DNA from 3 places in the Nonomuraea sp. NPDC049378 genome. Region 2 is predicted to be linked to each of the others. Evidence: riboswitches for the same ligand, from Rfam matches in the RefSeq annotation. Region 2 holds a riboswitch; each other region holds the start of a gene.

What was found. A riboswitch is a leader RNA that binds a small molecule or an ion and turns the genes downstream of it on or off. The one in region 2 is predicted to bind cyclic di-AMP.
Region 1: it holds a riboswitch for cyclic di-AMP, as region 2 does, so the genes downstream of both, ACZ6SA_RS18695 (C40 family peptidase) here and ACZ6SA_RS30815 (hypothetical protein) in region 2, are expected to answer to the same signal.
Region 3: it holds a riboswitch for cyclic di-AMP, as region 2 does, so the genes downstream of both, ACZ6SA_RS13055 (C40 family peptidase) here and ACZ6SA_RS30815 (hypothetical protein) in region 2, are expected to answer to the same signal.

The regions. Positions count from the first base shown of each region.
Region 1 covers NZ_JBVJHP010000008.1:78,728-88,171, forward strand. The annotation lists gene ACZ6SA_RS18675 (L-aspartate oxidase) at 1-1,849, shown strand, start outside; gene ACZ6SA_RS18680 (type III pantothenate kinase) at 1,853-2,635, shown strand; gene lysX (bifunctional lysylphosphatidylglycerol synthetase/lysine--tRNA ligase LysX) at 2,685-4,166, shown strand; gene ACZ6SA_RS18690 (helix-turn-helix domain-containing protein) at 4,774-4,986, shown strand; gene ACZ6SA_RS18695 (C40 family peptidase) at 5,075-6,118, opposite strand; cyclic di-AMP (ydaO/yuaA leader) riboswitch at 6,125-6,266, opposite strand; gene ACZ6SA_RS18700 (amino-acid N-acetyltransferase) at 6,537-7,106, shown strand; gene ACZ6SA_RS18705 (RDD family protein) at 7,192-8,604, shown strand; gene ACZ6SA_RS18710 (RDD family protein) at 8,714-9,202, shown strand.
Region 2 covers NZ_JBVJHP010000015.1:117,118-126,561, reverse strand. The annotation lists gene ACZ6SA_RS30840 (ABC transporter permease) at 1-322, shown strand, start outside; gene ACZ6SA_RS30835 (VOC family protein) at 353-865, opposite strand; gene ACZ6SA_RS30830 (rod shape-determining protein) at 961-1,947, opposite strand; gene ACZ6SA_RS30825 (class I SAM-dependent methyltransferase) at 2,072-2,641, shown strand; gene ACZ6SA_RS30820 (DUF5302 domain-containing protein) at 2,717-2,917, shown strand; cyclic di-AMP (ydaO/yuaA leader) riboswitch at 3,081-3,215, shown strand; gene ACZ6SA_RS30815 (hypothetical protein) at 3,393-3,920, shown strand; gene ACZ6SA_RS30810 (alpha/beta fold hydrolase) at 3,959-4,804, shown strand; gene ACZ6SA_RS30805 (winged helix-turn-helix transcriptional regulator) at 4,824-5,174, opposite strand; gene ACZ6SA_RS30800 (NAD(P)-dependent oxidoreductase) at 5,228-5,830, shown strand; gene ACZ6SA_RS30795 (DUF4032 domain-containing protein) at 5,824-7,038, opposite strand; gene ACZ6SA_RS30790 (DUF885 domain-containing protein) at 7,061-8,629, shown strand; gene ACZ6SA_RS30785 (class II aldolase/adducin family protein) at 8,675-9,310, opposite strand; gene ACZ6SA_RS30780 (TetR/AcrR family transcriptional regulator) at 9,348-9,444, opposite strand, start outside.
Region 3 covers NZ_JBVJHP010000005.1:199,060-208,503, reverse strand. The annotation lists gene ACZ6SA_RS13075 (DUF6716 putative glycosyltransferase) at 1-242, opposite strand, end outside; gene ACZ6SA_RS13070 (hypothetical protein) at 239-1,195, opposite strand; gene ACZ6SA_RS13065 (aldo/keto reductase) at 1,293-2,114, shown strand; gene ACZ6SA_RS13060 (Gfo/Idh/MocA family protein) at 2,134-3,084, shown strand; cyclic di-AMP (ydaO/yuaA leader) riboswitch at 3,202-3,338, shown strand; gene ACZ6SA_RS13055 (C40 family peptidase) at 3,351-4,037, shown strand; gene ACZ6SA_RS13050 (ABC transporter ATP-binding protein) at 4,123-5,970, opposite strand; gene ACZ6SA_RS13045 (ATP-binding cassette domain-containing protein) at 5,967-7,688, opposite strand; gene ACZ6SA_RS13040 (TetR/AcrR family transcriptional regulator) at 7,791-8,423, shown strand; gene ACZ6SA_RS13035 (YoaK family protein) at 8,545-9,228, shown strand.

The DNA of each region.
Region 1 (9,444 bases), on a different contig from region 2:
GGTGGCGCTGGCGCTGCGGGCCGGGGCCGTGGTGCGCGACCTCGAGTTCGTGCAGTTCCACCCGACCGTCCTGTGGCTCGGCCCCGCATCGACCGGGCAGCAGCCGCTGATCTCCGAGGCGGTCAGGGGCGAGGGCGCGTTCCTGGTCGACCACGAGGGCGAACGGTTCATGCGCGGCGAGCATGACCTGGCCGACCTTGCGCCGCGCGACGTCGTGGCCAAGGCGATCATGCGGAGGATTCGCGAGACCGGGCACGAACACGTCTACCTCGACGGCCGCCACTTCGGCCGCGACACGTGGCAGGCCCGCTTCCCCACGATCTACGCCGTCTGCCGCGAGCACGGCATCGACCCGGCCGCCGAGCTGATCCCCGTCGCTCCGGCCGCCCACTACGCCAGCGGCGGTGTCCGTACGGACCTGCGCGGGCGCACCTCCATCGAAGGTTTGTACGCGTGCGGCGAGGTGGCCTGCACGGGCGTGCACGGCGCGAACCGGCTCGCCTCCAACTCCCTGCTCGAAGGCCTCGTCTTCGCCGAGCGCATCGCCGAGGACATCCACCGCGTACGCCCCGAGCCGGGAGAGCCGGTGGACGGGGAGGCGGCGTCCGGGCTGGTGGACCCGCGGACGCGCCCCAGAATTCAGGGCCACATGAGCATGGGAGCGAGCGTCCTGCGCAGCCGCGAGTCCCTGCTCCTCACGGCGAAGGCGCTGCGGGACGCCCGCTGGACACCCGTCGCGGTGCCCGCGTGCACCGAGTCGTGGGAGGCCACCAACCTGCTCACCGTCGCCACCGTGCTCACCGGCGCGGCGACGGCCAGGCTCGAGACCCGTGGCTCGCACTGGCGCGAGGACCACGGCACCCGCGACGACGACGAATGGCTGGGTCACCTGGACGTGACCCTGACGGAGGAGGGCCCGCGCATGACGTACACACCTCATGAGGACGCGAGTTCGCGGCGGATCGGTGACCGCGAGGCCGCGGCGCGGGAGCTGACCGCGGCCGGGCTCGATCCGGTAGCCGTGGACGCGCTGATCGACCGGGCGCTGGAGGAGGACCTGCGGGAGAAGGGCGACGTGACGAGCCTGGCCACCGTCCCGGCCGACCGGCACGCGGTCGCCGACGTGGTGGCCCGCAAGGACGGCATCGTCGCCGGGCTGGCCGTGGCCGAGGCGGTGTTCGTAAGGCTGGGGGCGGACCGCTCGGAGCGCGGGGCCAAGGACGGTGACCGGGTGCGGGCGGGCGACGTGCTGATGACCGTCGAAGGGCCGGTCAGGGCGCTGCTGACGGCCGAGCGCACCGCGCTCAACCTGCTCACGCACCTGTCCGGGGTGGCCACGCTGACGGGCAGGTGGGTCGAGGCGATCAGCGGTACGGCGGCGCGCGTGCGCGACAGCCGCAAGACGCTGCCGGGGCTGCGGGCGCTGGAGAAGTACGCCGTGCGCTGCGGCGGCGGCGTGAACCACCGGATGTCGTTGTCGGACGCCGCCCTGATCAAGGACAACCACGTGGTGGCGGCGGGGGGCGTGGCCGAGGCGTTCAGGGCGGTGCGGGAGCGCTACCCCGACCTGCCGATCGAGGTGGAGGTCGACCGGCTGGACCAGCTGGAGGCCGTGCTGGACGAGGGTGCCGAGGAGATCCTGCTGGACAACTTCACGATCGAGGACACCGCGCGTGCCGTACAAATCGTGAAAAAGCAGGTGGGAAACAGGGTTGCCCTTGAAGCAAGCGGGGGATTGACCTTGGAATCGGCTCGTGATGTGGCTGACACTGGCGTGGACTACCTTGCGGTGGGAGCGCTTACGCACTCGGCGCCGGCCCTGGACATCGCACTTGATCTGCGGGGGTAATTGATGCTGCTCACGATCGACGTCGGCAACACGCACACGGTGCTGGGGCTGTTCGAGGGCGAGGACGTCATCGAGCACTGGCGGCTGGCCACCGACGCCCGCCGCACCGCCGACGAGATCGCGGTCGTGCTGCAGGGTCTGCTGACGCAGTCGCCGCTGCTCAAAGGGGCCGACATCGACGGCATCGCCATCTGCTCCACCGTGCCGAGCGTGCTCAACGAGATGCGCGAGATGTGCCGCCGCTACTACGGTGACGTGACCGCGGTGATCGTGGAGCCGGGCATCCGCACCGGCGTCCCCGTACGCATGGACAACCCCAAGGAGGTCGGCAGCGACCGCATCGTCAACGCGCTGGCGGCCATCGACCAGTACGGCGGCCCGTGCGTCATCGTCGACTTCGGCACCGCGACCTCGTTCGACGCGGTGTCGGCCAAGGGCGAATACGTCGGCGCGGTCACCGCGCCCGGCATCGAGATCTCGGTCGACGCGCTGGCCGCCGCCGGGGCACAACTGCACAAGGTCGAGCTCGTACGCCCCCGCTCGGTGATCGCGAAGAACACCGTCGAGGCCCTGCAGGCCGGCATCATCTACGGCTTCGCCGGCCAGGTCGACGGCATCGTGGAGCGCATCGCCGCGGAGCTGGCCGACGACCCCGACGAGGTGACGGTCGTGGCCACCGGCGGGCACGCGGGGCTGGTGGTGGGCGAGTCGCGCTTGATTGACGTGCACGAGCCGTGGCTGACCCTCATCGGGCTGCGGCTGATCTACCACCGCAACGTGGCGTGAGACCTGGACGAGTCACTGCGGTTCGCCGGATCCCCTACCCTTTGTTGTTGTGAGCGACGAACTTCCCGAGCAGATGTGCATCCGGAGGGAGAAGCTCGACCGCCTTCGCAGCGAGGGCGTCGACCCTTACCCGGTGCTTTTCCCACGCACGGCCACCAACGCCGAGGTCAGGGAGAAATACCAGGGCCTGGAGCCCGACACCGCCACCGGTGACACGGTCTCGGTCGCGGGCCGCGTCATGCTCAACCGCGTGGGCGGCAAGCTCTGCTTCGCCACGCTCCGCGACGGCGGCGCCGACCTGCAGGTCATGATCTCGCTCGACAAGGTGGGCGAGGATTCGCTGGCCCGCTGGAAGCACGACGTCGACCTGGGCGACCACGTGGGCGTGACCGGCGAGGTCATCACCTCGCGCAGGGGCGAGCTGTCCGTGCTGGCCGACAGCTGGCAGATCACCAGCAAGTGCCTGCGCCCGCTGCCGGAGAAGCACGTCGGGCTCACCGATCCGGAGGCCCGGGTCCGCCAGCGCTACGTCGACCTGATCGTCAACGACGACTCGAGGAAGATGGCCAGGGTCCGCAGCGCCACCGTGCGCGCGGTGCGCGACTTCTGGCACGAGGAGGGCTACCTCGAGGTCGAGACGCCGATGTTGCAGCCGATCCACGGCGGCGCCACGGCCCGGCCGTTCAAGACCCACATCAACGCCTACGACATGGAGCTCTATCTCCGCATCGCGATCGAGCTCTATCTCAAGCGGCTCGTGGTCGGCGGCATCGAGAAGGTCTTCGAGATCAACCGAAACTTCCGCAACGAGGGCGCCGACTCGACGCACAACCCCGAGTTCACCATGGTCGAGGCCTACGGCACCTACCTCGACTACAACGGCATCGCCGACCTGACGCAGCGGATGTACCAGAAGGCCGTCGTGGCCGCCCTGGACACCTCGGTGGTCGTGCACGACGGTGTCGAGGTCGACCTGGGCATCCCCGAGTGGCCGCGCGTCACCCTCTACGGCGCGGTGTCCGAGGCCGTCGGCGAGCAGATCACGACCTCGACCTCGCTCGAAGAGCTGCGCAAGATCGCCGACCGGCGCGAGATCCCCTGGGATCCGAAGTGGGGCGCGGGCAAGCTCGTGCAGGAGCTCTTCGAGGCGCTCGTCGAGCACACGATCATCCAGCCCACGTTCGTCATGGACTATCCGCTGGAGACCTCGCCGCTGGCCCGGCAGCACCGCGACGACCCGCTGGTCACGGAGAAGTGGGACCTCATCGGGTTCGGCACCGAGCTGGGCACCGGCTACTCCGAGCTCAACGACCCCATCGAGCAGCGCCGCCGCCTGGTCGAGCAGTCCTTGCTGGCCGCGGGCGGTGACCCGGAGGCCATGCAGCTCGACGAGGACTTCCTGCAGTCGCTCGAATACGCGATGCCGCCGACGGGCGGCATGGGCGCCGGGATCGACCGGATGATCATGGCGTTCACCGGTAAGAACATCCGCGAGACCATCTTGTTCCCCCTGGTCAAGCCCACTCACTGAGGCCACGTGGCATCCCGCCGCACCGGTTGCGGCGGGGTGCTCGCGCGCGCGGCGAGCCGGGCGGGCGCTCCGTCGTGCCGGGGAAGCGGTGACGGACGATCGGCCGTCCTGCCCCGCGATCGGGGCCGGGCTTGTCAGCATCGGGTCAAGACCGCGGGCGAGTGGCGCGCGAGTGTGCGGAGTTCTGCGGGGGACGTCCGGCAGCGCTGGGTCCATCATGACGGTGATGCACGCACAGGCCCGGAAATAAGGTGACTCCTGGCTTGCCGCGTGCCGCCGCCCGTGGTGAAGAGCGGCTGAGCGTTCCCGCCCGCACGTATGGATCATGCAGTAAATCGCGCGCGGATGGATCAAAAACCGGGACGCCGCCCGGACCGGTCGGCGCCGGGCCGGGCCTGACCGAGAGGGCGCGCGGACCGTACGTCGGGCGGCGAGGACCGCCGGCGGACGAGCCCCGGCAACCCGTGGCGGATCATGTCAACGGTGCTGGTCAAGAGCGGCGATCGTCATGCTTGACGACCTTTCCATGATGCGTTTACCGTCTGCGAGGAGCGGCTGTGGCCTGGCTAAGAGGGTCCAGGCCTGCTGTTGGGGGGGAGGGCTCCCGATGGAAGTGCTCACAGAAGGCGTTGAGCTGAGCCATGCGGATCTGGCGTTACTGGCGGAACTCGCCAGAGGAGTCACGGTCGATCGGGTGGGCAGGCGACTGGACATCAGCGGCCGCACCGTACGCCGGAGGTTGCGCGGCATCTGCGACCGCATCGGCGTCGCCACCGCGATCGAGGCCGTGGCGTGGGCGGCACGCCGCCAGCTGATCTAGCGGCACCCGCGCACTGGTGCCCACTCATTGGGCCCGCTCACTGGGCCCGCTCACTGGGCTCGCTCACTGGGCCTTCACGTGCAGAACCTCAGTCGGCGATGCGCACCGCGCCCGCGAACGGCCGCCGTTCGATCGACGCGATCCGCACCACATCACCCGTCCGAGGGGCGTGCACCATCATGCCGCCGCCCAGATAGATGCCCACGTGGTGCAGGTCGCTGTAGAAGAACACCAGGTCGCCTGGACGCATCTCGTCGCGTGAGATGTGCCGCCCGGCCGTCCACTGGTTGCCTGTGTAGTGCGGCAGCGAGATGCCCACCCGCTGGTAGGCCGCCATCACCAGGCCGGAGCAGTCGTAGGAGCCAGGACCCTCTGCTCCCCAGACGTACGGCTTGAGCTGCTGCGTGAGCGCCCACCGTGCCGCCTGCGCGGCCTTTCCGCTGCCCGCGATCGGCAGGTTGACGCGGGTGGCGCGGGTGCCGGGACGACCGGCCTCGCCCAGCGCCCGCCTGAACAGGTTGCTCTCGACCTTGGCGACCAGCTTGCTGATCTTGCCGCGCTTGGCGTCGAGGTCCTTGACGATCTTCTCGACCTCGCTGATGCGGGACTTGGCGCTCGCCCTGGCGCGCTCGGCGGCCTTCCTGGCCTTGGTGAGCTGGTTGAGCTCCTCGCCCTGCCGCTGCTCGATCGCGAACGTGGTCGCGGCGCGGTCGAGGAAGTTGCCGGGGTCCTCGGATGAGGTGAACGCCAGCGCACGGCTCAGACCGCCCGTGATGTAGGCGTTCTGGGCGAGCAGGACGGCCTTGGCACGCTTGGCCGCCAGGTCTGTCTCGCTGGCCGTCAGCGTCTTCTGCGCGGCCTCGGCGGCCTTCTTGGCCGTCTTCAGCTTCTCCCGCTGCCCGTTGTACTGCTCGGTCAGCGTCTCGATCTCGACGTGCATCTTCTCGACCCGCGTGGCGAGGTCTTTGAGCGAGGGCTTGGGGTCGGCGGACGCCGGGACGGTGGGAACCGAGAACAGCAGCGCGGCGACTGTGAAACTCGCCACACCGAGGCGGTGACGCGACAGGGCGCGTTCCGGGGGGCGGGCGTGCTTGCCCGCCGACTTCCTCCCACGGTTGAGCGTGCGCTTCACCAACCAGGCTCCTCTCATAGACGCCTACCGGGTTAGCTGACGGGTTCGGGCCGGAGCAGCCCTACCGAAAAACTCGGATTCACCCCGTGGTGGCGGTCGCCACCGGCGGGTCCCCGGCTTCCCTGAGGGAATTGAGCGTGCTTCCCCCCGCGCGCGACACGCGGGGATCATCGTCGCTGGACACTAATGCACTCCGGGTTCCTGCTCAACCAGAACTGCCAACTCCGTAGAGGTTTCGCAACCGAAGGGTCACGAGGTGGTCTCGGTGCCAGTCGGGCAGGAGTGACCGTATGTGGCGCTTACTCCCGAACGATCGCCCGGCGCGACGCCGTGCTCGCTCGGCCACGAGATGTAACAGGATGGGCGGAGAGATGTGAGTTAGGTCCGAGCCGTAATGACATCTGTACTCTGGAGAGCCATGGAGCAGGTGGCCGAACTGACTGTGCCCGAGACCGCGGTGGTGGTCCGGCGTGCGCGCACGCCGGACGTGCGGGGGGTCAGGCGCCTGGTCGACACCTATGCGGGCGCGGGCTCGCGGCTCCTGAAGAAGGCCACGGTGACGCTGTACGAAGACGTGCAGGAGTTCTGGGTGGCCGAGCGTGGCGGGCAGATCGTCGGCTGTGGCGCGCTCCACGTGCTCTGGGAGGACCTCGCAGAGGTCCGCACGGTGGCCGTCGATCCCGAATGCCGCGGCGCGGGCGTCGGTCACCGGATCGTCTCAGCGCTCATCCAGCAGGCCAAAGATCTTGGTCTGCAACGTGTATTCTGTCTTACTTTTGAGGTCGACTTCTTCGCGAGGCATGGTTTTCGCCGCATCCAGGGCACGCCGGTCTCCCCCGAGGTCTACGCCGAGCTGCTGGCCTCGTATGACGAGGGTGTAGCGGAGTTCCTCGACCTGGAACACGTCAAGCCGAACACCCTGGGCAACACCCGCATGCTGCTCCATCTGTCGTCGGGTGACGCGGACCTTGACCACATGGAAAGGTGATTGTTGATACCTATGTCGATACGTTGGGCAGCACAGGCATGTGTCCTGACACGTGCCACGCGCGCACTCGAAGCGAGGTGACACGGTGAGCACCGGACAGCCGCCGTACCCACAAGACGAATCCGGCGAGAACGCTGCGCCTCCCCACTACGGCCAGCAGGCTCCGGGCCGCCACCCCGGCGAGCCCGACCCCGACGTCACTGTGGTCGGCTACCGGGCGGACGACGCCTACGGGCAACAGCCCCCCTATGGTCAGCAGCAGGGCTATGGCCAGCAACCCCAGTACGGTCAGCAGCAGGGCTACGGCCAGCAGCAGTACGGCCAGCAGCAGGGCTACGGTCAGCAACCTCAGTACGGCCAGCAGCCCCAGTCCCAGCCCGACTACGGCCAGCAGCAGTACGGCCAGCAGCAGGGCTACGGCCAGCAACCCCAGCAGGGCCAGCAGTACGACCAGCAGTACGGTCAGCAGCCGCAGTCCCAGCCCGGCTACGGCCAGCAGCAGGGTTACGGGCAGCAGCAACAGCCCGGCTACGACCAGCAGTACGGCCAGCAGCAGGGCTACGGCCAGCAGCAGGGTTACGGGCAGCAGCAACAGCCCGGCTACGACCAGCAGTACGGCCAGCAGCAGGGCTACGGTCAGCAGCCCCAGTCGGGTCAGCAGTACGACCAGCAGCAGGGCTACGGCCAGCAGCCCCAGTCGGGTCAGCAGTACGACCAGCAGTACGGTCAGCAGGCCCAGTCGGGTCAGCAGTATGACCAGCAGTACGGTCAGCAGCCGCAGTCCCAGCCCGGCTACGGCCAGCAGCAGTACGGCCAGCAGGGCTACGGGCAGCCGCAGCAGTCCCAGCCCGGTTACGCCCAGCCCGGTTACGGCCAGCAGTACGGCGACCAGCAGTACGGCCAGCAGGGCTACGGGCAGCCGCAGCAGGCCGGCTACGGCCAGGCTCCCTACGGCCAGCCGGGTTACGGCCCGGTCGGCGTGCAGCCGCCGGGGGCTCCCGCCCCGCTGGCGGAGTGGTGGCAGCGTCTGGTGGCGCGACTCGTCGACGGCGTCCTGTTCGGCGTCGTGATGTTCGTTGTGTCGCTCCTGCTCACGACGCTGTTCCTGGTCAGCTACGACTCGACCAGCGGCGCCACGTCGGGGATGTTCAGCTCGTTCGCGCTCAACATCGTGCTGGCCATCGTCCTCACCGCCGTCTACGTCGGCTACGACTTCCTCATGCACAAGATGAAGGGTCAGACGGTCGGCAAGATGATCATGGGGATCAAGGTCGTGCCGGTGGGTCAGATGATGCCCCCCGGCGGCCTGCCCGGCGACGCCGCCATCAAGCGGGCCGGCGTGACCTGGGGTGCCTACATCCTCTACTTCCTGCCGTTCGGCACCATGCTGGCGGGCCTCGTCTGCGCCCTGAACGGCGCTTCGATGCTCTGGGACAAGCCGCTGCAGCAGACGTTCGCGGACAAGTTCGCGAACACCGTGGTGGTCAAGATCAAGTAATCGGCAGAACCGCGAAACAGGGGCCGGCTTCCCGTCGGCCTCTGTTTTGTATGTGAGGGTAGGTGCGGAATGTAGGGCTCTCCGCCGTCGATGTCGCGAGGTGAGGGTTATGGCCGGGACGTCGCCGTGGGCGGACGCGGTGCCCGCGGAATGGTGGGAACGGCTGGCTGCCCGGCTCATTGAAGCGCTCGTCTTCGGCGTCGCCTATTACATTCTGTTCATTGCGCTATGGGCTGTCTTCCGGACTGTCGGCATGATGGAGGTGTTCGACGGCCGGCTGCCCGGAGTGCTCGCGTGGGCGGTCGCGGGGCTGGGTTATACGGGCTACGACTGGTGGGCGCATTGGCGGCACGGGCGCACGTTCGGCCAGGCGATCATGCGGATCCGCCTGGCGCCGCGGGATGTTCCGGCCCGTGCTCTGCTCAAACGCTCCCTGGTCTATCCGGGACCTGTCATGCTCATGGGCATTCCGGTGGCCAATCTGGTGGCCGGAATGCTGCTGTTCGGTGTCGGTATGCTCATCCTGATCGACAAGCCGCTTGAGCGCGGGCCGCATGACAGACTGGCCGGAACGCGCGTGGTTAAAGATCTTCGCTGAGCCATCCGCACCTGCACGGATGTCTTTTCGCAAAATTTTCCCATGATCCGGTAAGGAGCCTGGAGAGACTGGCATTAGGCTATGGGGCGTCCGGGTTGCCGGATGTTGGTGTCCCTGCGACACGTAGGGCATCTGTGTGCCGCTATGGTCGGGTGCGGGCGGTTGTCGCCTTGCGCACCATGAGGGGCCCGCAGCGCTCCCTGGAGGCGCTCCGCGCCCTTAAAGCGCCCCGAAACCCCGTC
Region 2 (9,444 bases):
CAACACCATGGTCATCTCGGTGCTCGAACGCCGTGCGGAGATCGGCCTGCGGCGGTCCCTGGGCGCCACGCGCGGCCAGATCCGCACGCAGTTCCTCGCCGAGTCGCTGCTGCTGTCCGCGATGGGCGGGAGCGGGGGGATCCTGCTCGGCACGGGCGTCACCATGGGGTACGCGCTCTACAGCGGCTGGCCGTCCGTGGTGCCGGCCTGGGCCACGGTGGGCGGTCTTGCGGCCACCCTGCTGATCGGCGCCGTGGCCGGCCTCTACCCCGCCATCCGCGCCTCCCGGCTGTCACCGACGGAGGCCCTGTCCACCCCGTGAGCCGCCGGGCGCGGCGGGGCCGGCGGCGCGTCAGGGGCGCCAGCGGCGCAGCCCGGTGTCCTGCTCGTACGGCTGCGCGTCCGGGTAGGTGACCAGCTCCACCACGCTGCCCCAGGGGGTGCGGCAGTGGACGAACCGGTTGCGCCCGCCCGACTCCGGCCCCGGCAGCGGCACCGGCTCGCCCATCGGCGACCCGCCGGCCTCGATCACCCGCTGGACCGCCGCGTCCACGTCGTCCACGTACAGGGCGACGTGCTGCCACCCCAGATCGCACATGAGGACCGGGTCGGCCTGCCGCGGCCCGCCGAACTCGAACAGCTCGATCCCGGGCCCGTTGGGCAGCCGCAGCATGCGGATCGCCACCTCGACCGTCCCCTGGGGCACCCCGAGCCGCCGCTCGACCGCCCAGCCTCCCTTCGGTCCCCGCTCCTTGGGCAGGGTGTCGTAGAGCACCTCGGCCCCGAACGCGCGGGCGAAGAACTTCGTCGCCTCGTCGAGGTCGGGCACCGTCACCCCGACGTGGTCGATGCCGTGCACGGTCATGGACTGTCTCCCCTCACCGCCGCCGGGCCGCTGCCGATCCGTCGTCGAGCCGTCGTCGTCCTGACGCCGTCGCGTCGTCCTCTCTCGCGCCGGCGTCACCGGCCGCGGAGCTTGGAGATCAGCCCCAGGTCCTCCGCGCAGCGGCCGAGCCCGAGCGCCACGGACTCCAGCGGCCGCTCCGCCCTGCTCACCGGAATGCCCAGCGCCGCCCGCAACCGCCGGCCGAGCCCGCGCAGCAGCGCGCCGCCGCCCACCACCACCGCGCCGCGGTCGGCGAGATCCACGGAGATCTCGGGCGGGCACTGCTCGACGGTCTCGATCGCGGCCCGCACGATGGACTCGATCGGCTGCCTGGTCGCCTCGTAGATCCGCTGCACGGGCAGCGGCACCGAGCGCTCGCGGCCGGTGTCGCTCTCGCGTCCGCGCACGGTGACCTGCCGATACAGCGGCTTCCACGCGGTGCCGGCGCGCCGCTTGGCCGACTCGGCCTCCTCCTCGTCGAGTTGCAGGCCGTGGTCGCGTTCGACCTGGCGGATGATGGCCCGGTTCATGCCGTCGCCTCCGCCGGGGACCGTGGCGGCCGCGATCACGGAGCCGTGGGAGAGCACGGCGATCCGCGTGGTGTCGCGTCCGATGTCGATCACCATGCGCCCGGCGCAGTCCTTGACCGGCAGGCCCACGCCCAGCGCCGCCGCCAGCGCGTGCGGGATCAGCAGGATCCCCCTGGCCTCCGCCTCGAACGCGATGTCGCGCAGCGCCGCGCGCTCGATGGGGGTGGAGTTGTTCGGCAGCGCCAGCACGACGCGCGGCCTGGAGAACGGGTGCCCGTGCACCTTGCGCAGGAAGTATCTGATCAGGTGCCGGGCGAGTTCGTCGTCGACCGGGAGGCCGCCGCTGACCGGCCAGCGTGTCTCTCCCCGCTCGCCCTGCGCGGCCTCGGCGCCGTACCCGACGACCCGGCCCGTGCGGCTGTCCAGCATGACGGCGGAGGGCTCGTCGAGCACGATGCCTCTGCCCTTGACGTAGATCCGGGTGCTCGCGGCACCCAGATCCATCGCCAGGTCATGACCGAGCACGTTCATCGCGGACCGTCCATCGTGGCGCCTGGGGCGTCGACCAACATGCGGGGTGTATTTCCTGGGCCACTCCAACACAACACCAGGAACCGAACGGTCTCCTTTTACCCGGCGGCGTACGATTCGGGTCGTGCTCGACTATGACCTCGAAGCCGCACATTACGACGAGACCCGTGGCGGTCTGCCGCGGGCCGAGGCCGCCGCGGAGGCCGTGCGCGCTCTGCTGCCCGGGGGCACGCTGCTCGACGTCGCGTGCGGCACCGGGCTGGTGAGCAGGGAACTGGCCGGGCGTGGCCTGCGGGTGCTCGGCGTGGACGCCTCCGCCGGCATGGCGCGGGTCGCCGCGCGGCGCGTGCACGTGGTCCTGGGTGACGGCTGCGCGTTACCCGTACGCGACGGGTCGGTCGACGCGGTCACCACGATCTGGCTGCTGCACCTGCTCGACGACGCCCGCCCGGTGATCGCCGAGGCCGCGCGCGTGGTGCGGCCGGGCGGGGTGTACGTCACGACGGTGGACAAGCGCGCCGCCCACGGGCCTGGAGGGCGGCGGCGTCCCGCCGACGGCCGGGAACTGGTCGTGGCGGAGGCGGTCCGGCACGGTCTGCGCCAGGCCGGCGAGACCACGTTCGTGGGTCACGGGCAGGGGCGGGACGGGCCGGACCCGGTGTTCCGGCTGCTGGCGTTCACCCGCGACGGGTGACAGGGCGGAGTCGGTTTCGCATCGAAAGCGACGCCGTGCGAAGCTGTGGTTGTCCCCAACACCATGGAGGTCCTCATGGCGGAATCACCGGAGCCGGAAGTCAGCGAAACTCCCGAGGACGAGATGAAGCGCAAGTTCCGCGAAGCACTGGAGCGCAAGCGCAACCAGCACGCGGGCTCCGGCGCTGGTGGCAGGGGCGTCGACCCATCGAAGATTCACGGGGCGCACGGCCCGGCTGCGAGTAAGAGATCGTTCAGGCGCAAGAGCGGCGGCTGAGCCGGAAAGGACTGAGGGGGTACGGCATGCCGTACCCCCTTTCGTATTCCCGCGCAAGGTAGATCTTTGCCCGGTTCATGGCGAATCGTTTGCGTATGTCCGATTCGCTGCTAGAGTTGCCGCCATTACCAGCCGGTGACCTGGCCCTTACCCAAGAGAGGGCCTCCGGCTGGCGCCGAATCCCGACTCGATCGGGAACCGGGGACCCACCTCACTGGGGTGAATCCGGCCCGTGCCGGTAGGGCATCTCCACGCCCGAACCCGTCAGCTAACCCGGTAGGTGTGATGGAGAGGACAGAACGCATGTATGACCGCAGCGCACCCCCGAATCGCGTAGCGCCGGCCGCCGCCTGAGCGGCCCCCCTTCCCCCCTTTCTTTCCCTCGCCCGATGTAGTCGCTCGGGCGTGCCGCAGCGCCGTGCCCTCTTGCCGGCGTGCCTCCCCCTCGTCCCCTCGCGAAGGACTTCACACTTTCATGTCTCCCCGTTTTGGCCTGCGTTCCCTTGCCCTGCTCACCGCCTCCGCCGTCGGCTCGATGAGCGTCGTCTGCACCGCGGCACACGCCGATCCCGGCGCCGAGGAGAAGGCCCTGTACAAGGGCTCCACCACGGCGTCGTACTTCTGGGACGACGGCTCGGGCAGGGCGGGCGACACCGGCCTGCCCGCCAGCGGCAAGCCGATGCAGAAAGGCATGGCCGCCAGCCCGAGCTGGCCGCTGCTGACCGAGGGGTACGTGATCTACAAGGGCAAGAAGATGCCCTTCTTCGTCGGGGACAGAGGGCCGGGGGAGCCCTCCAGCCGCGGCATCATGCTGGATCTCGACGCCAAGACGTTCGCCGACCTGACCGGCGGCACCTTCAACCCCCGCTCGCTGATGGTCAACGGCAACGGCGGCAAGGGGCACATCAAGATCGACTATGTCATCACCAAGTGGGGTGACGGCCTGGGCAAGAAGGGGCGGCCGGTGCCCTTCTCGACCGGCGCCTACGCCCGGCGGGGCTGACTTTACGAACGCAGCGCCAGAATGACATTCTGGTCACCGTGACCCTCCGCGTAGCCGCGAACGGCATCGACATCGCCTACGAGAGCATCGGTTCCCCCGACGGGCGGCCCCTGCTCCTCATCATGGGGCTCGGCGCGCAGCTCACCCACTGGGACGACGGGTTCTGCGAGCTCCTGGTGGACCAGGGGCACCACGTCGTCCGGTTCGACAACCGCGACGCGGGCCTGTCGACCCACCTCCACGACCAGGGCGCTCCCACGACGGGGGCGCCTTCGGCGTACCTGCTGGACGACCTGGCCGACGACACCGCGGGCTTCATGGACGCCATCGGCTGGCCGGCCGCCCACGTGGTCGGCGCGTCCATGGGCGGGATGATCGCCCAGTCCCTGGCCATCCGGCATCCGGCACGGGTGCTGACCCTGACCTCGATCATGTCGACGCCCGGCCCCACGGTCGCTCCGCCGACGGAGGCCGCGTTCGCGGCCCTGACCGCCCGCCCCGCCGCCGAGCGCGCGGCCGTCATGGCGCAGGCGCTGGAGACGTACGCGGTGATCGGCTCGCCCGGCTACGCGATGGACCGGGAGCGGGTCGTCCGGAGGGCCGGGCGCGCGTTCGACCGCTGCTTCGACCCGGCGGGCACGGGCCGGCAGCTGGCCGCGATCATGGCTTCGGGTGACCGTACGGACCTGCTGGCGAGCCTCACCATGCCGGCGCTGGTGCTGCACGGGGAGGACGACCCGCTGGTCCCGGTCGAGGGCGGCCGGGCCACGGCGGCGGCCATTCCCGGCGCCCGGCTGGTGACCTATCCGGGCATGGGACACGACCTGCCCGAGCCGCTCTGGCCGGAGATCGCCCGCGAGATCACCAAGCTGACCGCCGCCTGACCGCGCGGCCGCTCCCGGGCTACGCGGACCGCTCCCGGCGCCGGAGGATCTCGGCCACGTGGGTCTCGGCCCACGCGGCCACCGCCGCGATCGGGGTGTGCAGGGAGCGGCCGAGGTCGGTCAGCCCGTACTCCACCCGCGGTGGCACCTCCGCGAACACCTCGCGCGTGATCAGCCCGTCCTGCTCCATGGTCCGCAACGTCTGTGTCAGCACCTTGGGCGTGACCCCGCCGATCCGCGAGCGCAGCCGGGTGAAGCGCATCGGCCCGTCGGCGAGGCAGAGCAGCACCAGTGCCGACCATTTGTCGCCGATCCGATCGAGAACCACCCGCGTCGGGCAATTCGGGTCGAAGACATCACCGGTATCCACAAGGTACTTATAGCACGGTGAAGTAACCAGTATCCGATGGATATCGTGACGCCATGAAGATCCTGCTTTTCGGCGCGACCGGCATGCTCGGTCAGCGCATAGCCGCCGAACTGGCCGGTCGCGGGCACGACGTGACCGGCCTCAGCCGCAGCGGGCCCGTCAAGGGCGACGTCCGCGACGCCGCCACGCTGGCCAAGGGCCACGACGCCGTCGTCTCCGCCATCGCGCCGCCGCGCGACGGCACCGAGCCGGGACCGCCCTTCCTCGCCGCCAACCGCGCCCTCATCGAGGGTGTGCGCGCGGCCGGGGTGCGCCGGCTCATCGTCGTGGGCGGCGCCGGCAGCCTCAAGGTCCCGTCCGGTGTCGACCTGGTCGACACGCCCGGCTTCCCCGAGAGCCTGAAAAAGGAGGCGCTGGCCGCTCGTGCCGCGCTCGAGCTCTACCGGGAGGTCACGGACCTCGACTGGACCTACGTCTCGCCGGCCGCGGAGCTCGCGCCGGGCGAGCGTACGGGCGCCTTCCGTCTCGGCGGCGACATGCTGCTGACCGACGAGCGGGGCCGCAGCGCCATCAGCGCCGAGGACCTCGCGGTCGCGATCGCCGACGAGGTGGAGCAGAACACCCACCCGCGCAGCCGCATCACCGCCGCCTACTGAGCCCGAGCGTCCTCGTCGGGGAGCAGGGCCTTCTCGTCGGGCTTGTGCACGAGCACGTTGTCCACGTACGACTTCACGGCCGCGGCCAGTCCCACGTCGGCGTCCGCACCCTCCGACAGGTACCAGCGATGGTCGAGGATCTCGTGGAAGAGCTGCGCGGGCTCCAGCTTCCCGCGCAGCCCGGCGGGGATCGCCTCGACCGTGGGCTGGAACACCTCCGCCAGCCACCGGTGCGCCACGATGGCCTCGTCCTCGTGCCGCAGGCCCTTGGCGACCCGGAAGCCGTCGAGGTCGTTGAGCAGCCGCCGCGCCTGGTTCTCCTCCACGTCGAGCCCGGTCAGCCTGAGCAACCGCCGCTGGTGGTGCCCCGCGTCCACGACCTTGGGGCGTACGATCAGCCGTCCGGTGCCGACCTTGCGCCGCACCATCATCTCGGCCACGTCGAAGCCGAGCAGGTTGAGCCGTCTGATCCGCTGCTCCACCCGGTGCCAGTCGACCTCCTCGATGATCTCGCTCTGGGTGATCTCGTCCCACAGGCGGTGGTAGCGGGCGACGATGTCCTCGGCGGTGTCCATGGGGTCGATCGACGGGTGCAGCAGCCCGCCGGCCTCCAGGTCGAGCATCTCGCCGAAGATGTTCGTGTGCGCCACGTCGATGTCGCCGCGCCGCTGCCCCTCGCTGATCATCGGGTGCATCTCGCCGGTCTCGGCGTCCACGAGGTAGGCCGCGAAGGCCCCCGCGTCCCTGCGGAACAACGTGTTGGACAGCGAGCAGTCCCCCCAGTAGAAGCCGTTCAGGTGCAGCCTGACCAGCAGCACGGCCAGCGCGTCCAGCAGGCGGGTGAGCGTGTCGGGGCGCAGGGTGCCCGACATGACCGCGCGGTAGGGGAGCGAGAACTGCAGGTGCCTGGTGATCAGTGCCGCGTCGAGCCCGTTCTCGCGGCCGGTGACGTACGCGACGGGCTCCACGGAGGGGGCGTCGAGCCGGGCGAGGTCCCACAACAACTGGTATTCGCGCTTGGCGTACCGCTCGCTGATCTCCTTGATCGCGTACACCTTGCCGGACAGCCTGGCGAACCGCACCACGTGACGCGAGATGCCGCGGGGCAGATCCACCAGGTGACGCTGCGGCCAGTCTTGGAGGGGCACCTCCCAGGGGAGGCGGATCAGGTCAGGGTCGCCTAGCGCGCCGGTGATCTGCAGGGGCATTTCATCAGGATATGGTGCACCGGTGGACGAGTTTCTCAAGTGGTACTTTTCCGACCGTCCCGTCATCGCCAGCACTTTGGGGGCGGACGGCTACGATCACACCCTCGGCGATTTCACCGCCACCGCCTGGACCGCCCGCGAGCAGGAGGAGGTCCGCTGGCTCGACCGCCTGTCGGCACTCGAGACCACGTCGCTCGACGACACGATCGACAGAGACCTGGTCCTCTCCCAGCTGAGAGGCTCGATCGCGCTGGCGTCCTGGCCCGCATGGCGGCGCGACCCCGCCACCTACCTGTCCGCGATCTTCGCCTCGATGTTCACGCCGTTCCAGCACCGCCTCAAGCCGGAGCCCGAGCTGGTGACGGCCGCCGTCTCCCGTCTCGCCGAGGTGCCCGGCGTGCTGGCCGCCTGCCGCGCCAACCTGGACCCCGACCTGGCGGCCCCGCTGCTGGTCCAGCGCGGGCTCGGCCAGGCCCGCACCGGCCGCAACTTCCTCACCCGCACGATCCCGTCCATGGTCCAGGACGAGGCCCTACGCGCGACGCTCGCCGAGGCCGCCGAGCCCGCCGCCCGGGCGTTCGACGAGCTCGTCACCTTCCTGGAGGGCTTCGAGTGCGGCGGCAGCTGGCGGATGGGGGAGAAGCTCTACTCCACGCTGCTGCGCGAGCGCGAGATGCTCGCGTACGGCGCCGCCGAACTGCACGAGAAGGGCAAGGCCGCCTGGGCGGAGCTGGACGCGCGGATGCGCCAGGTCGCGCTCGGGGTCAACGGCGGCGAGGACTGGCGAGCGGCCATGGAGTCCCTCATGGACGACCACCCGCCGACGCTGGCCGACATGCGCGCCGAATACGAGGCGGAGACCCGGCGGGCCCGCGCGTTCGTCAAGGAGCACGACCTGGTCACGTTCGCCGGCGGCGAGGAGTGCCACGTGCTGCCGTCGGCCGAGTACACGCGGCCCGTCCTGTCCGTCGCCCACTACCTGTCGCCGCCGCCGCTGAGCGCCTCACGCACGGGTGTCTTCTTCGTCCCCTACACGCCCGACGACTTCACCCCCGAGCAGATACGCCAGCGCCTGCGCACCAACTCGCGGGCCCAGATGCCGTCGATCGCCGTCCACGAGGCCTACCCGGGGCACCACTGGCATCTGTCGTACATGGCGGGCAATCCGCGCCCGGTCAGGAAGGTCTTCCGCACCCCGTACTTCACCGAAGGCTGGGCCCTGTACGTCGAGAAGGTCCTGCACGAGCAGGGCTACTTCGACACCCCCGCCACCGAGCTGGCCCATCTCGACTGCCGGATCTTCCGCGCCGCCCGGATCGTGGTGGACACCGCGCTGCACTGCGAGGACATGTCCGTCGAGGAGGCCGAGACGTTCATGGCCACGAAGGCGTCGCTGTCGCCGGGGACCGCCCAGGGCGAGGTGAACCGCTACTGCGCCTGGCCCACGCAGGCGCCGTCCTACCTCACGGGCGCGATCGAGATCGACCGGATCCGGGAGTCGTTCCGCGGCACGCCGAAGGAGTTCCACGACCGGATCGCCGGGTCAGGGGGCCTGCCCCTGGGCCTGGCCGAGCAGGCCGCGCTCGCCTGACCGTCACCGGCGGTGCGCTCGGACCGTACGGCCGGGCCGGGCGGGTCAGGGGCGGCGGGGGAAGGCCGGCGGGTTGAGGGCGCGGTCGACGACGGCGGCGAGCTGCTCCTCCGTGAGGATGGCCGGCTTGCCGACGCCGAGCCCTCTGACGTACACCTCGCACAACCACTCCAGCAGGCGGGTCGCCTCGAACGCCTGCTCCAGCGTCGGCCCGATGGTCACCCCGCCGTGGTTGGCCATCAGGGCCGCCTGCTTGCCCTCCAGCGACGCCCGTACGTTGGCGGCCAGCTCGGGAGTGCCGTACGTGGCGTATTCGGCGACCTTGACCACGCCGCCGAGCGCCAGCGCGTTGTAGTGCACCGGCGGCAGCTCCGTCATCGTGGTGGCCACGACCGTCCCGAACACGGAGTGCGTGTGCACCACGGCCAGCGCGTCCGTGGCCTCGTAGACGGCCAGGTGCATGGGGGTCTCGCTGGACGGCTGGGCGTCGCCTTCGACGAGGTGGCCCGAGACGTCCACGATCGGGCACAACTCGGGCGTCAGCCGGTCGAGCGCCACCCCTGAGGGCGTGACCGCCACCAGATCGCCCTGGCGCACGCTCAGGTTGCCCGAGGTGCCGATGACCAGGCCGAGCTCGACGGCCCGCCGCCCGTACTCGCACAGCTGCTCGCGGAGGCTCATGTGCGTCGAATGTAGCGGGTCGTCCGAAAAGCGGCAATCAGCGGCGGTCGAGGGCGCCCAGCATGATGCGTTCCGCGCCCTCCCGGGTGAGCCGGCCGGGGTAGAGCAGCAGGTGCAGGCTGAGGCCGTCCACC
Region 3 (9,444 bases), on a different contig from region 2:
TCGGGCTGCGTGCGCTCGGCCAGCCTGCGCACCGACCGCGCCGACAGCACCGGCGGCGCCTCTCCCCGGCCCGCCCGGCCCTCTATCGGGCCGCTCACCGCCGCGGCGATCTGCTCGGGCGAGGGCGCGATCGGCGTGCGCACCACCGCCAGCTCCGTCACGCTCCCGGTGGGCAGGTCGCCGAGCAGGCAGGCCGCCCACTTCAGGTACGAGTCGGAGTCGGCAACCGCCAGCACTCTCACCCAGACACTCCAGTCAAATGCGAGCGCAGGGCAGGTTCCGCCCTGCTGGTCCACCAGTCATCGGGAACGTTCACGGGCTCGATGGCGACACCGCGCGGGCTGAGCAGCACCCGCAGCGAGGTGATCGCCGTCGAGGGGAGGCTGAGGACGCGCTGGCCCGCGTCCAGCCCGCGCAACGCCAGCTCGGCGGGCACGCCCGCGTCGTGCACGGTGATGCCGGGACGCTCCCGGATCAGGGCCACGTCCACCGGGTCCTCGCGGCGGTGCGGGTAGTAGGCGAGCGGTTCCCGCGCCGCCAGCTCGCTCAGCCAGCGCAGGTAGTGGTCGCGGTGCACGAGGCCGTTCCTGACGAGCGAGGTGCCGAGCACGATCGTGCGCTCGTCCGGCCCTTCCGCGCTGGGCGGCTGGGCGCGCAACCAGGCGAAGTCGTGGCGTACGAGGTCGACACCGGCACGGCGGACGGCGGCGGCGAGCTCGCCGGTCACGGGCAGCGCGGTGAAGACGGAGACCTCGCTCATGCGCAGCCGCAGCGCGGCGGCCAGGCCGAGCGCCGAGCGCGCCACGGTGGGCCTGGCGCGGGCCCGCAGCAGCGGCCGCGAAGGCCGGGCGGCCAGCAGCTCCAGCAGCCGGAGCGTGGCCAGGCCGTCGTCGACGATGACGATGCGTCCCGAGGTGATGCCGGTGCCGGAGGTGAGCCAGCGCAGCTGGACCTTGCCGGAGAAGGCGTCGCCGACGGCGTGCAGTCGTCTCGGCATGTTCTCGCGCGGCTCGGCCAGTTCGAGCCCGTCGGGCAGCCCGAGAGCACGCAGCTCCCGTCGGGTCGCCGTCAGCGGGCGCAGCCCCGCCCGCGGCACGACGGCCGTGGCGGTCCCGAGGAGCCCGGCGTGGTGGGCCTCGACGGCGCACAGCATCTGGAGCGGTGACTCCACCCAGGCCGACGCCTGTTCGACCACTCCAGTCCTCCCAGCCGGGTGATGGCGCGTTCACGACCGCTTCAAGCTAGCCCGGCCGCCTTAAGCGGCCAGAAACGGTGCGTGAACAATGGAGGCCATGAACTCGCTCATGCTCAACACGGACGGCGTGCAGATCCCGCAACTCGGCTTCGGCGTCTGGCAGGTGCCTGCCGGCGAGGCCGAGCAGGTGGTGACGACGGCGCTGGAGGCCGGCTACCGGCACATCGACACCGCCGCCGCCTACGAGAACGAGGAGGGCGTGGGGCGTGCCGTGCGCGCGTCCGGCCTGCGCCGCGAGAAGGTGTTCGTCACCACCAAGCTGCGCAACGCCGACCACGCCCGCACGGAGCAGGCCTTCGACGAGAGCCTGGCCCGGCTGGGGCTCGACTACGTCGATCTCTATCTCATCCACTGGCCGGTGCCGAAGCAGGACAAGTACGTACAGGCGTGGAAGGCGATCGAGAAGATCTACCGTGACGGGCGGGCCAAGGCCATCGGCGTGTCCAATTTCACCGTCGGCACGCTCACCCGGCTCATGAACGAGACCGACATCACACCCTCCATCAACCAGATCGAGCTCCACCCGTACTTCCAGCAGCGGGAGATGCGGGCCTTCCACGAGGCCAACGGCATCCTCACCGAGGCGTGGAGCCCGCTCGGCCAGGGCAAGGGGCTGCTCGAGGATCCGGCGCTCGCGGTGCTGGCGGACAAGCACGGCAAGACTCCCGCGCAGATCGTGCTCCGCTGGCACCTGCAGCTCGGCAACGTCGTCATTCCCAAGTCCGTGACGCCGTCGCGGATCGCCGAGAACGTCGACGTGTTCGACTTCATCCTCGATCCGGAGAGCATGGCCGCCGTCGGCGCGCTGAACAGGGGCCTTCGCATCGGAGGCGATCCTGACACGTTCAATTTGATCTGATGCGTCTAGCATCTTCCGCGTGCGGGACTTCACGTGGGGCATCGCGGCGACGGGCGTCATAGCGCGGACTGTGGGAGCGGCGATCGTGGCCGAGCCCGGGATGCGGGTGGGCGCCGTCGGCTCCAGGAATCTGCGGCGGGCGCAGGCCCTGGCGTCCGCGCTGGGCGCGGAGTCGGCGTACGGCTCCTATGAGCGGTTGTGCGCCGACCCTGCGGTGGACGCGATCTACGTGGCGACGCCGCACACCGAGCACCTGCGGGTCGCGCAGGCCGCCATCGCCGCGGGCAAGGCCGTGTTGTGCGAGAAGCCGCTGGCCGCGACCGTGGACGACGCGGAGAAGATGGTACGCCTGGCGCGCGAGGCGGGCGTGTTCCTGATGGAAGCGTGGATGCGGTTCAACCCGCTGATCCGCCTCATCGCCGCCGACGAGCGGTTCGGCGACATCCGGTCGGTGCAGGCCAGTTTCGGCTTCGCCATGCCGTACGATCCGGCGCACCGGCTGTGGGCCCCGGAGCTGGGCGGGGGCTCGCTGCTCGACCTGGGGGTCTACCCGTTCGGCCTGGCCCAGCTGCTTCTGGGCATGCCCACCGGCCTGCGCATGACGGGCTCCCTGGCGCCGAGCGGGGTTGACGCGGAGGCGGGCGGGGTGTTGCTCTATCCCGGCGGCAGGCGGGCTTTCGTGGAAACCTCCTTGCTGGGGAATTACCCGAACCAGGCCTGTGTTGTAGGTACGCGGATGCGGGCGGACATCCACGCGCCGTTCTGGGCGCCGGAGCGGATCGTCCTCACCGGGCCTTCCATGGAGCCGGAAGAGCATGTGCTCGATCCGGCCGACAACGGATACGCCGGTGAGCTCCGCGAGGTCCGCGCCGCCACGGCCGAGGGCAGGACCGAATCCCCGATCATGCCCCTTGACGAATCCCTTGCCATGTCAGGGCTTCTGGCCGACGCTCGCCGGCAACTGGCCTAGCTGGGCCTTTATGCAGTTGTAATCCTCTTGCCTCATGTATTACCTTGTGGGGCATCTTACGGCATACGTCCGGTTTGTCCGGCTATGTCTGACCATCGCACGATAGATCACAGGATCGTCCTGTGACCGCTGAATCCGCATCACGCGGAACCGGGGACCCAAGTCCTTTGGGGTGAATCGGCACTCCGGTGCCGTAGGGCAGCTTCCACGCCCGAACCCGTCAGCTAACCCGGTAAGCGGCATGGAAGCAAGGAGTTACCCCCTCGATGGCCACGTTCCGTCTTACCGCAATCCCCAAGCGAACCATCACCTGCGCCGCGCTCGGCGCCAGCGTCCTCGCCTCGGCCCTCGGCGTCAACGTCGCCGCGGCCAACGCCGACACCCCGCCCGCGGACAAGCCGGCCGCCGTCTCCCCGGTGACCGACTCCAAGAAGCGCGCGGCCAAGGAGACCACGGTCAACGTGACCGCCTCCCAGGTGCTGGACTTCGCCAAGTCCCAGGTCGGCACCTCCGAGAACGCCGCCGGCGGCGGCACCCCGTACCAGAAGTGGTACGCCGACTCGCGGCGCGCCGCCGAGACCATCGCCCGCGACGGCGGCAACCGGGCCGCGTACCTGAACGCCGCCTGGTGCTCGATGTTCGTCTCCTGGGTCGGCGAGCAGACCGGCGCCCGCCCGCAGATCGGCTGGGACGCCTACACCGTCACCCACGCCAAGTGGTTCGCCGCCAACGACCGCTTCGGCACCAAGGCCAAGCCCGGCGCCGTGGTGTTCTTCTCCTGGGACGGCGGCAAGAAGATCACCGACATCCAGCACGTCGGCTTCGTCGTGAAGGACAACGGCGACGGCACCATCTCCACGATCGAAGGCAACACCGGCAACGGCAAGGTCGAGGAGCGGACCCGTCCGAAGTCCCAGGTCGTCGGCTACGGCTACCCCGAGTACGCCGCCTGACCCCGATCACCGCGAGCGAGCGCGCGTCCCGTGCGGAACGCGCGCTCGCTCGCGTTTCCGCCCCGCCACCCGGGCGGCCGGCGGCCTAACCGTCCGCCGCCGCCCGCTGGATGGCGTGCAACTCGGCGTAGCGGCCCTGGCGGGCCATGAGCTCGCCGTGAGTGCCCTGCTCGGCGATCCGCCCGCCGTCCAGCACCACGATCAGGTCGGCCATGCGCACCGTCGGGAAGCGGTGGGTGATGAGCAGGGTGATGGCGGCGCGGTGGCGGCGGGCGGCCTGCGCGTACCGGGCGAAGACGGCGCTCTCGGCGGGAGCGTCCAGGGAGGCGGTCGGCTCGTCCAGCACGAGCAGCAGCGGCTCCTCCCGCATCGACGCGCGCGCCAGGGCCAGGCTCTGCCACTGCCCGCCGGACAGCGTCACGCCGCCCTCGAAGCTGTCGCCCAGCTCGGTGTCCAGGCCCCTGGGCAGATCGGACACCGCGTCCGCGGCGCCGGCCCGCGCCAGCGCCTGCTCCACGGCGGGGCGGTCGTCCATACGGGGCAGGTCGCCGATGCCGACGGTCTCGGCGGCGGTGAGCTCGAACGGCACCCAGTCCTGGAACACGGCGCTGATCCTGCGCCGCCAGCGCACGGCCGGCACGTCCCGCAGCGGGACGTCGTCCAGCAGGATCTCGCCGCCGGAGGGCTGGTAGAGGCCGCACAGCAGCTTGGCCATGGTGGTCTTGCCCGAGCCGTGCGACCCGACCAGCGCGACGGTCGCGCCGGCGGGCAGGCTCAGGTCGATCCCGCGCAGCACCGGCCGGGTGGTGCCGGGGTAGGTGAACGTCACGTTCCGCAGCGTGATGCCCCGCGCGAAGCTCTCAGGCGGCTCGGCCCCGCGGGCGACGCGTTCGCGGCCGTGGTCACTCGTGGGCGCCCTCGTCCCGGCGCGGAGTGCGTCGTCGCCGGACTCCGCCAAGGCCGGGTCGTGGGTGCGGGCGTAGGCGCGGAGCCAGGCGAGCCGCGCGGCGGCGCGCAGGCCCGCGGCCACCGACCCGAGGTGGAAGGCCAGCCGGGAGGCCTGGGTGACGAACTGCACCCCGACCGTGGCCACCAGGACCACGTCGCCCGCCGTGGCCCGTCCCTGGGCGGCCAGCCAGGCCGCGCAGCCGAGCGCCGACACGTACCCGGCCAGGAACGTGCCCGACCCCGCGAACGTGAGCAGCGCGGCCCGGACCCCGGCCCGCGACAACCCCGCCGACACCTCCTCCCACCGGTGCGCGGCCATCGCCTCCAGGGCGGGCGCGGCGCGGCTGATCCGGATCTCCTTGGCCGTCCTCGGCGTGGTGACGGACTCGGACAGGTGCCGCTCCAGCCGGGCCGTCTCGGCGGTGCGCCCGGTGGCCGCGTCGACGTGGCGGGCCGCGCGGCCGCGTACCAGCAGCGACGGCAGCACGGCGCCGCCCAGCAGCAGCGTCACCAGCGGATGCACGGCGGCCATCAGCACGACGCCGAGCCCGATCTGCACGGCGTGCTCGGCGACCAGCGCGAGCGCCCACACCGCGAAGTACAGCTGGCGGCTCTCGTCGCGCAACATCGCCAGCTTGTCCAGGTACGCGGGCCGCTCCAGGTGCTCGATGGTGGGCACGCCCGAGGTGAGGGTGAGGATCTCCTCCTGCACGGACAGACCCATGCGTTCGGCCAGCTCCTCCATCAGCGCCAGCTCCGCGCGGCCGAGGGCCACACCGGTGGCCAGCGCGGCTCCGGCCGCCAGGCCCCACAGGGACGCCTGCGCGCCGTGGCCGGCGGTGGCGGCGTCGGTGAGCGCCCGCAGGAAGACGCCGACCAGGCCCTGGCTGACGGCGCCCAGGGCGAGGAAGGCGGCCAGGGTGAGGAAGGCCCGCCGGTCGGTGCGCCAGGCCAGGGTCAGCAGCGTACGGAGGGTCGCGGTCACCGGCCCGCCTGCGCGATCAGGGCGGTCTGGAGGCGGTGCCAGCGCGCGTAACGGCCGCCCAGAGCCAGCAGTTCGGCATGACCGCCCTGCTCGGCCACGGCGCCGCCGTCGAGGACGACGATCCGGTCCGCCCGCCGTACGGTGGCGAACCGGTGCGAGATGAGCACCAGGGTGCGCCCGCGCGTGCGGTCCAGCAGCCGCTCGAACACCTCCTGCTCGGCCCGCGCGTCCAGATGGGCGGTGGGCTCGTCGACGATCAGGATCCGCCGGCCCGCGTCGAGCGCGTACACGGCCCGGGCCAGCGCCACCTTCTGCCACTGCCCTCCGGACAGGTCACGGCCCCCGGTGAACGACCGCGACAGCGGCGTGTCCAGCCCGCCGGGAAGCACCTCCAGCAGGTCGAGCGCGTCGACCGCGGCCAGCGCGGCGAGCACGTCGGCGTCCGTCCCCGCGTACGCGGGCGCGCCCAGGCGGACGTTGTCGCGCAGCGGCAGCGGGTGGCGGGCGAAGTCCTGGAAGACCACGGCGGCGTCCCCGGCGGCGCTGACGGTGCCGCTCTGGGGGGTGTAGAGGCCGGTGAGCAGCTTGACCAGGGTGGTCTTGCCCGCGCCGTTCAGCCCGACCACGGCCAGCCGCTCCCCCGGCCGCACCCGCAGGTCGAGCTCCTTGAGCACCGGTTCCGCGCGGCCGGGGTAGGCGAACGTCACCCTGACCAGCCCGGGCCCCTCGCCGTCGCGGTCGGCAGGCCCGGCGATCGCCGGCGTGGCGCTGAGAGGGGGGTGGAGCAGGCGCAGGGTCGCCTCGTACGGCTTGCTCCCGTGGGCGATCTCGAACATCTGGTGGCCGCCCGCACCGTACGCGAAGACCAGCAGGGCCGCCAGCACGCTCTGCGCCAGGGCGGCGGCCCCCAGCGCGCCCGCGGCGGTCAGCCAGGCCAGCGTCCCGAACGTCGCGGCGGCCCCGGCCAGTTGCAGCCCCAGCACGGCCGCGTACCCGCGCACGACGGCGCGGCGCCCGCGCGTCTGCGGGGTCAGGAACGCGCGCATGGCCGTCACGTAGCGGCCGATGAGGAAACCGTCCACGCCGAAGACGCGGATCTCCTTGGCGGCGCCGGGACCGCCGGTGAGCTCGGCCAGGTAGCCGGCCCGGCGCAGACGCATGACCTGCTCGGGGCTGTCGGCCAGCGACTCCGCACCGCCGGGGCCGACCAGCATCGCGGTGATGCGCCGGTTCTGCGCGATCGACAGGGCCAGCGCGACCGGGGCCATCCACCACACGTGCACGGCCAGCACCACGGCGCCGAACAGGGCCGACGTCGCCCTGCTCGCCTCGCCGGCCAGCGCCACCGCCGCCGTGCCCGCCGTCCGCCCGCGGTGTCCGGTCAGCGCCAGCCGCACGTCGGCCTGCACCCGCGGGTGCTCCAGGCGCGCCAGCGGCATGGCCGTCGCGGCGGCGCGCACCCTGGCGCGCAGCACGCCGTCGACGCGCCGGGCGACGGCGGCTCCGGCCGGTTCGCGCAGCGCCGTGCAGAGTTCCTGCCCCAGCAGCACGAGCAGCAGCGCGATCACCTGCGCCGCGCCGCCGTGGTCGATCAGCAGGCCGAGCGGGATCGTGCTGAGCGGTCCGAGCACCGCCGCGCCCGCGCTGAGCACTCCCAGGGCGAGCAGGCGGCGGGAGCCGGCCAGCGGCAGCAGCCGGGCGAGCCGGACCGCCCTCACACCAATCCAATGTGATCGCATTGATCTGCCATGCGCACGACCGTATCCCGGCTACACTGAACCGGTCAAACCGATGTGATCACATCGATAAGAGGGGATGGCATGGCGCACCGGCGCACCCGTGGACCAGGAGCTCAGCACGAGGAGCGGCGCAGGCAGATCGCCGACGCCGTCCTCGCGATCGTCGCCGACCGCGGCCTCGCCGCCGTGTCGCTGAGCGAGGTGGCGGCCCAGGCCGGCATCTCGCCCGGCCGCGTCCAGCACTACTTCCCCGCCAAGCGCCAGCTCGTCGAGGCCGCCTTCGAGCGCGGCAACGAGCAGAGCAGCGCCCGCATCAGGCAGCGGGTCGGCCAGGACCTCGACGCGGCCGAGCCGCGCGTCGTGCTCGTCACCGTGCTCACCGAGCTCATCCCCCACGACCCCGCGACCGAGGCCCACATGCGTGTGCGGCAGTCCTTCCACGCGCTCGCGTTCGCCGAGGAGGGCATCGCGGCCCGGCTGCGGGTGCTGTACGACGGCTTCCACCGCCAGATGGCCGACCTCATCCGCGCCGACCAGCGGGCCGGGCGCATCGCCGCCGCCGTGGACCCCGGCCGGTCCGCGCCCGCCCTGGTGGCGCTGGCCGAAGGGCTGGCCGCGTACGTGCTCATCGACGTCGTCCCCGCGGGCGCGGCCCGCGAGCGTGTCCTGGCGGCCGTCGACGATCTCTATCGCACGACGCCGTCACGCTCCTGAGCGTGTCGGGTTTGCGGGAGCCGCGCGGTTACGGAGAGTATCCAACTGTGACGGAGTCGAGAGGTCCCGCCCCGGCGACGAGCACGGGAGAGACCCCCGGCCGGCCGGCCGGGGCGAGCGGGTGAGCAGAGGGCTGCGGTGGTTCGCCGACCGGCTCTTCCCTCCTGGCGCGAACCCGCACGACACCGTGCCCGCCCTGCTGGTCCTGCTGACCGTCGTGACCGGGATCGTGGACGCCGTCAGCTTTCTCGGCCTGCACGGCGTCTTCGCCGCCAACATGACGGGCAACATCGTCTTCGTGGGCTTCGCCCTGGCCGGGGAGGAGCGGCTGTCCCTGTGGGGGCCGCCGGTGGCCCTGCTGTCCTTCACGGCGGGCGCCTGGGCCACGGGACGGGCGACCGGGCGGGTGACGGACCAGCGCCGGGCGTTCGTCCTGCTCACCGCCGTGCACGCTCTGCTCGTGGCGGTCGCCCTGGTGACGGCCCAGCTGGCCGGATTCCGCGAGCCGCCGGCACAGGCGGCGCTCATCGCGCTGCTCGCCGGCGGCATGGGCATACAGAGCGCGTCCGTACGCGAGCTGGCGGTGCCCGACATGAACACGAACGTTCTGACCACCACCCTCACCGCGCTCTTCGCCGAAGGCCCGGGGCGGGCGGCCCGGCGCCGGGCCGCCGGTATCGCCGCGATGTTCCTGGGGGCGCTGGGCGGTGCCGCGCTGCACGTCGCCGCCGGGCCCGTGCCCGCGCTGGCCGCGGCCACGGTCCTGCTCGCCGTCGTCGCCTTCGCCGCCCGCTCCACGCGGTGACGGGCAGGCCCGGCGACATGCCCTTGATGCGACACAAAAGATGTCTCTTGTGGTGGGAGCGCTCCCAATCGGGTCTTTGCGAGGTTTGAGGCCATAAATCCGGTTACACAGTGATAAACCGCACCATTGGTAACGGTTGCGTTTCGCGGGATTGACGCACAGAGCGGGCAAGTGCACCCTTTGTGGGAGCGCTCCCAAACACTCCCACCGCGGCGG